Regions from separate parts of the Acidovorax temperans genome, predicted to be linked through region 1. Evidence: predicted binding sites of a transcription regulator. Region 1 holds the regulator's gene; the other holds the start of a gene.
The links. Region 1 encodes FNR, which switches genes on or off when oxygen is low (the NO sensors DNR and NnrR bind a similar motif). Its sites were predicted from a motif close to TTGATNNNNATCAA; they were not measured.

Region 1 (3,729 bases):
TCCATCGGCTCAATCAGCAGTTCACCTTGGCACATCAACGCCATGATGGCAGCGCGTCTCACCAAGTCATCCCGGTTCAATGCCAGCCCCCGAACGACTGGCAGGCGACCCTGGTCAAGGAAATCGTAATACTCATCCAGGGTCTTGGCGTTTTGGCTGTAGGTCGCCCCAATGCGTCCAATCGCTGACACGCCCAGCCCAATCAAATCGCAATCGGGTTGGGTGCTGTATCCCTGGAAATTGCGGTGCAGGCGCCCCTGCCGTTTTGCAATGGCCAACGCATCAGTAGGCAAAGCGAAATGATCCATGCCGACGTATACATAGCCAGCGTCAATAAATGCATCCAGCGAACGCGAAAGCATGGCGACTTTGGCACCTGCTGTGGGCAACTCCGCTGAAATGATGCGACGCTGGGGCTTGAAGCGCTCAGGCAGATGTGCATATGCGTACAACGCAATGCGATCGGGTCGAAGCTGGGCAATCTGTGACAACGTCCGATCAAATGACTCAGGGGTTTGGCGTGGCAAGCCGTAAATCAAGTCCACATTGATGGAGTCAAACCCGATGGTGCGTGCAGATTCGACCAAAGCAAAAACTTGCTCTGCGGGCTGAACACGGTGTACTGCCTTTTGGACTTCAGAGTCGAAGTCTTGGACGCCAAAACTCAACCGGTTGAAACCCAACTCTGCCAACAATGCCAGACGCTCCGCGTTGACCGTGCGGGGATCCACTTCGATGGAATATTCCCCACCGGGAGCCAGAGTGAAGCTGCGCTTGAGCATGGACATCAACTCACACAGCCCATCATCAGACAGGAACGTGGGGGTCCCGCCACCCAGATGCAACTGGCTAACCACCTGCCCCACACCACATTGGGCTGTATGCAAGTCGATTTCGCGGCTCAGGTACCGCAAATAGACATCAGCACGATCATGGTGTTTGGTAATGATCTTGTTGCAAGCGCAGTAGTAGCATAGCGACTCGCAAAATGGGATGTGTACATACAGCGACAACGGCATGGCTTTGGAGCCTGTCCCCAAATGCCTTTGGGCCAACGCCAAGGCATAGTCCTCCTGACCAAAAGCCTCCACAAAACGGTCTGCCGTTGGATAAGAGGTGTATCGGGGACCCGGCACATCAAACCGGGTAAGGAGTTCTGGGGTAACAGCGGTCATGAGATATCCTTGCGTACTCGGTTACTGTGCCGCACCTTACCCTCTTCGTCCTTGACCTGAATCAAGTGAACCCACTGCTGGTGGAGCGACAATTTGATGCATATCATCCGCTTCTAAGCACTGTGCGAGGCACTTCGGCCTCTCTCGTCGAGCACGATATGCTCGAACAACCAACTGGTTTCTGCGCCATGAATCCGCTCACCATCAAAGTCGCCTGCTCCAACTGCAATCTCCGTGAGCTTTGCATGCCTGTGGGGCTCAACGAAGAGCAGCTGCAACGCATCGACGAAGTGGTAGCCGTGCGGCGCAAGATCAAGCGCGGCGGAACGCTTTTCCGCAACGGAGAAGCTTTCACCTCGCTGTATGCCATTCGCACGGGCTTCTTCAAGACCTGCGTGGCGACAGAAGATGGTCGCGACCAAGTCACAGGATTCCAGATGGCCGGTGAAATCATTGGTCTGGATGGCATTGTGAATGACCATCACACCTGCGATGCCGTCGCTCTGGAAGACGCGGAAGTTTGCGTCATGCCCTTTGATCGCATAGAGGAATTCTCGCGAGAAGTCACTGCGCTACAGCACCATGTGCACAAAATCATGAGCCGTGAAATCGTGCGTGAGCATGGCGTGATGCTGCTGCTCGGAAGCATGCGAGCAGAAGAGCGTCTGGCAGCGTTTTTGCTCAATTTGGTGCAACGCCTGCACGCGCGAGGTTTCTCTCAATCGGAACTGGTGTTGCGAATGACGCGAGAAGAAATTGGCAGTTATCTCGGCCTCAAGCTTGAAACCGTGAGCCGCACCTTCTCCAAGTTCGTAGAAGAAGGCACCGTGGAAGTGCGGCAAAGACATGTCCGCATTCTAGATACCGATGCCCTACGCCGCATCGTGAACAACCAACAAGCCTGCCACTGAAAAATTTTCGACAGAGGTGCCGGACAACTGACGAGCACTTCGCTGACGCCTCCGACAATGCCGCGCCATACAGCGCGGCATTTTTTTTATTCAAGTGCAGGAGGGATGCTTGCGGCAATCGTCAGGGCGCTCCTCGTCAGGCACCGGGCAGCGATTCAGTTCAAAGGGGGACATCGCAAGCAAGGTGGTGAGCGCACTGGACACCATGGTGAGCGCCCAGAACCCAAAGAACGCCAAGGTGTAGACGCCTGTTCTCGACAAGGTGACAGGCTGCCCGAACCAGTGAAGGTCTTGCGGGTCCACCATCGCAAAGACGAGCATCTCAATCACACCTGCCACCAAAAAGGCTGGCCAGGCAATCCACATCAGGCGCTGTGTCCACATCGTGCTGTTTCCTTGCGGTGTTGTATTGGGTCGTTGCGAAATTCAGTGAACCAGAGTGACTTCACAATCACCTCGGCTGCGCTTCTGGCGGGGTCGCAGCGTGATTGCGCCCTTTCATCGCGGGCGCCAAGCTCTTCTCTGGGTGCTCCAGGGTCTTGTTGATGTCGATACCTCGCTGGTAGTAATCCTCCGCGACCACAGGGTCTGGGCGCGACATCGCAAGCCACAAAGTAATGAACCCCGCAACAATGACCACCAAGGGGCCCGCCAATACCAGCCACACATGGCCAAACTTCCACCATGGGGCTGCAGCTGGCGTGGCTGAGGAAGAAACAGTAGACATAGCAAACTCCATTAACTCAGGCTTGTACGTTGAATGAAAACGGTACTACCTGGGAACCAAAAATACGGTTTTTTCTGTCACGTGGGCACCGCCACCCTCGGCACCAATTTCAAAGGTGATGGGATGAGACCCAGGTGAAGCAGACCCATAAGGCACCTGCAATCGCACAGCAACCCAGCGAGACTGAGCGGGATCGACCTCCACCGACGCTTCCGACACCACTTCAAGTCCCTCAAGACCCTTGGCATCTATGCGGTAGCGCTGAGGAGTTTCGGTAGCGTTCATGATCTGGATACGGTAGATGTTTTCCAACTTCCCCCCAGCCACAATGCGTGACAAGGCGGCCCGGTCGCGAACCACGTCCACTTTCAGCGGTGTTCTCGTCACCAGGCTGGCCAACAAGGCCACGCACAGGGTGACCAGCACGGCGCTGTAGATCAGCACGCGGGGGCGCAGCACGCGGCGCAACATCTGCGACTGCGTCCAGTGCTTGGCCACGCCGTTCTGGGTCGAATAACGGATGAGCCCACGCGGGTACTGCATCTTGTCCATCACGGTATTGCAGGCGTCCACGCACAGGCCACAGCCAATGCATTCGTACTGCAAACCCTTGCGGATGTCGATGCCCACCGGACAGACCTGCACACACAGCGAGCAGTCAATGCAATCGCCCAGCCCCTGGGCTTTGTAGTCGATATTCTTCTTGCGCGGACCACGCTGCTCGCCACGTTCAGGGTCGTAGGTAACGATCAGCGTGTCTTTATCAAACATCGCGCTCTGAAAGCGCGCATAAGGGCACATGTACTTGCAGACCTGCTCGCGCATGAAGCCCGCATTGCCATAGGTGGCAAAACCGTAGAACAGCACCCAGAAAATCTGCCAGCCGCCCGGGAACGCCAGCAGCTCGCTGCCCAGC
Region 2 (3,729 bases), 670 kb from region 1:
GTGAAGGGCCTGAAGGTGCTGGCTGCGGCACTGCCTGGCGCGGACGCCAAGACCCTGCGCGACACCATGGACAAGCTCAAGGACAAGCTCAAGACCGCCGCCATCGTGCTGGCCGCCGTGGACGGCGACAAGGTGCAGCTGGCCGCTGGTGTGACGGCTGACAGCGTGGGCAAGGTCAAGGCCGGTGAGCTGGTGAACTTTGTGGCCCAGCAAGTGGGCGGCAAGGGCGGCGGCAAGCCCGACATGGCCATGGCAGGCGGCACAGATGCCAGCAAGGTTCCTGCCGCACTGGCGTCGGTGCAGGCCTGGGTGGCAGAGCGCGTGTAACCACGGCGTTTGCCCCTGGCACGGCGCTGAGCCGTGTTCGTCAACAAAGCCGCTTCCCTGCACGGGGCAAGCGGCTTTTTTGTTGATCTGCCTTGTGCCGGGTGTGGCTTGCGCTGCAGCTCGCCCTGGCAGGCCCGCGCTGCGGTTAAGCTCGGCAGCTCTATGAGCCAAATCACTTTTTCACCGCCTTTTGTTCGTCCTTCCCAGGTGTCTGAGCAACTGCGCAGTGCCGGTTACGCGGTGCTGGCCCCCGCCGATGTGGCCGCCTGGGCTGGATGCGACTTGCAAGCCTTGATGGCGCTGAATGCCGACTGGAGTGGCTTGCCGCCCGATGAATTCCTGAAAGACGGCGGGCGCTACCGGCGCAGGCGCCACTCGTGCTTTGTGGTGACGGGCGCGGAGGTGCAACAGGTGCCGCATCGGCCCCACTGGCAGCCGGTGGAGTACAACGCCTTGCACGGCGGCATGCAGCGCTTGTTCGCCCCCATGCAGGATGCGACAGTGACAACCCCCGTGTGGAACCAGCTGCTGCGCTCTTTGGCGGGTGTGTCTGGCGAAGTCTTTGCCCATGCCGCAGGTGCTGAGCCCTGGTACCTGGAAGCGCACCAGTTCCGCATCGACACCAGGGACGGCATTGGCCGCCCGACGCCGGAGGGCGCGCACCGCGATGGCGTGGATCTGGTGGCCGTGTTCCTAGTGGGGCGCCACGCTGTCAAAGGCGGTGAAACCCGTGTTTTTGAGGCCGACGGCCCCAGCGGCGTGCGATTTACCCTGACCGAGCCCTGGTCCTTGCTGCTGCTGGATGACGCGCGCATGATCCACGAAACCACGCCAATCCAGCCTGTGGCCGAGGGTGGTTACCGCGACACACTGGTCGTCACCTGCCGGCGCGGCAACTTTCAGGGCGCTGATGTGCTGGGGGCGTGAGCCTCTGGTTTATAAACACCCGAGCCTGATCAGAACGCCACGCAATGAACCGCCCAGATTTGATGCGAATCAAGTCGCTGAAGGCGGTGCGGGGTCACACTCTGGCTTGTATTCGGGCCACCGCCTGATTTCCACTACCTAAGGAGCAACACCATGTTCAAGCACATTCTGGTTCCCATCGACGGTTCCGAAACCTCCATGCTCGCCGTATCCAAGGCGACTGCCCTGGCCAAGACTTTCGGCAGCGTCGTGACGGCACTGTACGTGGTGGACCCCTATCCCTTCACCGGCGTGGGCGCTGATTTTGCCTACGGCCAATCGCAGTACCTGAGCGCCGCCACGGCGGAAGCCAATACAGCCCTGGACGCAGCGCGCAAGGCCATGACCGAAGCGGGCGTGCCTGTGACCACCGTTGTGGGCGAAGGCCACGCAGTGCACGACGGCATCGTGCGCGCGCTGGAAAGCACTGGCGCTGACCTGATCGTGATGGGCTCCCATGGCCGCCGTGGCCTCGAAAAGCTCGTGCTGGGCAGCGTCACACAACGCGTGCTGGGCCTGGTGCATGTGCCTGTGCTGGTGGTGCGCGACTGACCCGTCAAATCACTTCTTGCAGAGCATGCACCACCACGTGTGTAGCATGTGCTGAAAAACAAAATGGCTCCAGATTGGAGCCATTTTTCATTGGATATCTCGGACACTGCGCCGTCCGTAGAGCAAGCGCGTCCTCAACCAATGCACCCGTGGAACTGGCTCTGCCAGGCCACCGGGTGCGTCCCCCTTCAGGGGGAAGGCGCAAAGCGCCTCAGGGGGTTACTCAATCTTCGCGCCAGAGGCCTCGACGATGCCCTTCCACTGGGTGTATTCCTTCTTGAGCAAGGTGCCCAGCTGTGCGGGCGACATGGCTTCAGGCTCAGCGCCTTGGGCCTGGATGGCCGCCTTCATGTCGGCGGTGGCCAGCAGCTTGTTGATTTCTGCGTTGACGGTGGTGACCACCGCAGCAGGCGTGCCAGCGGGGGCAAACACACCGTACCAGGTACTCACATCAAAGTCCTTGAAGCCCGATTCGGCCACGGTGGGCACATCGGGCAGCGAAGAGCTGCGCTTGGCAGAGGTAACGGCCAGCGGACGCAGCTTGCCTGCCTTGATCTGACCCATGGCCGACGGCAGCGAAGACACGAGCAAGTCCACATTGCCTGCCAGCGCGTCCATCAGCGCGGGGTTGGAGCCCTTGTAGGGGATGTGGCTGAGCTTGACTCCGGCGGCCTGTTCAAACAGGTGGCCCGCCAGGTGGATGGAGGTGCCATTGCCTGGAGAGCCGTAGGTGATGGTGCCGGGCGCTGCCTTGGCGCCATTCACCACGTCGGCCAGCGTCTTGTATTTGCTGTTGACGCTGGTGGCGATCACCACGGGGGTGTAGGCCACGTGCGCCACGGGCGTCAGGTCTTTGGTGGGATCCCAGCTCAGGTTCTTGTACAGCCAGGGGCCGATGACGAGGTTGTCCTTCTGGCCCATCACCAGGTCGTAGCCGGTGGGGGCAGCCTTCACGGCTTCACCAATGCCAATGGTGCCGCCAGCGCCCGCCTTGTTGTCGGCCACCACGGTCCACTTGGCGCCTTCGGTGAGCTTGGTGGCCACCAGGCGCGAGAGGATGTCAGTGCCGCCGCCGGGAGGGAAGGGCACGATCAGGCGGATGGGCTTGGTGGGGTAGGCGGCCGCTGGAGCGGGGGCCTGGGCGTATGCAGTGGTGCCCAGGGCCAGTGCCAGGGTGGAGAAGGAAAGCAGTTTGCGAATCATGGTCGGTGATGTCTCGGAAATTGTGGGGAAAGGCAGCGGTGCGATGTGCTGCCTGGCGTGCGGGTACGGTGCCGGCACGGGATGTGATGATCGCTGATCACCGGCCCGTGGGGCCTTGCCGATCCAGGATGGCGGCATCGCCACGGGCGATGCTGCCGCCGGGGCGATCACAGGCGTTCAAAAATCGCCGCAATGCCCTGGCCGCCGCCAATGCACATGGTCACCAGCGCGTAGCGGCCTTGCACGCGTTGCAGTTCGTGCAGCGCCTTCACGGTGATGAGTGCACCCGTGGCACCGATGGGGTGGCCCAGCGAGATGCCCGAGCCGTTGGGGTTGACCTTGGCGGGGTCCAGGCCCAGGTCTTTGGTCACAGCGCAGGCCTGGGCTGCGAAGGCTTCGTTGGCTTCGATCACATCCAGATCGTTGACGGTGAGACCCGCCTTTTTCAATGCCAGCTGGGTGGCAGGCACGGGGCCAATGCCCATGTACTTGGGGTCCACGCCCGCGTGGGCGTAGGCCACCAGGCGTGCCAGGGGCTTCGCGCCGCGTGCTTTGGCCGCGGCTGCGTCCATCAGCACCACGGCAGCAGCGGCGTCGTTGATGCCCGAGGCGTTGCCTGCCGTCACCGTGCCGTTTTCCTTCACGAACACGGGCTTGAGCTTGGCCATGTCGTCCATGGTG

Region 2: a site for FNR is predicted at 1,314-1,327, ahead of PQV96_RS11355 (universal stress protein). Genes of this name have one in related genera too.

What each region holds. Positions count from the first base shown of each region.
Region 1 is NZ_CP117193.1:1,732,917-1,736,645, reverse strand. Features, by position in the region: gene hemN (oxygen-independent coproporphyrinogen III oxidase) at 1-1,175, opposite strand, end outside; gene fnr (fumarate/nitrate reduction transcriptional regulator Fnr) at 1,364-2,086, shown strand; gene PQV96_RS08235 (hypothetical protein) at 2,177-2,470, opposite strand; gene PQV96_RS08230 (FixH family protein) at 2,538-2,813, opposite strand; gene ccoG (cytochrome c oxidase accessory protein CcoG) at 2,859-3,729, opposite strand, start outside.
Region 2 is NZ_CP117193.1:2,406,708-2,410,436, reverse strand. Features, by position in the region: gene alaS (alanine--tRNA ligase) at 1-327, shown strand, start outside; gene PQV96_RS11360 (2OG-Fe dioxygenase family protein) at 490-1,254, shown strand; gene PQV96_RS11355 (universal stress protein) at 1,408-1,845, shown strand; gene PQV96_RS11350 (Bug family tripartite tricarboxylate transporter substrate binding protein) at 2,065-3,048, opposite strand; gene bktB (beta-ketothiolase BktB) at 3,216-3,729, opposite strand, start outside.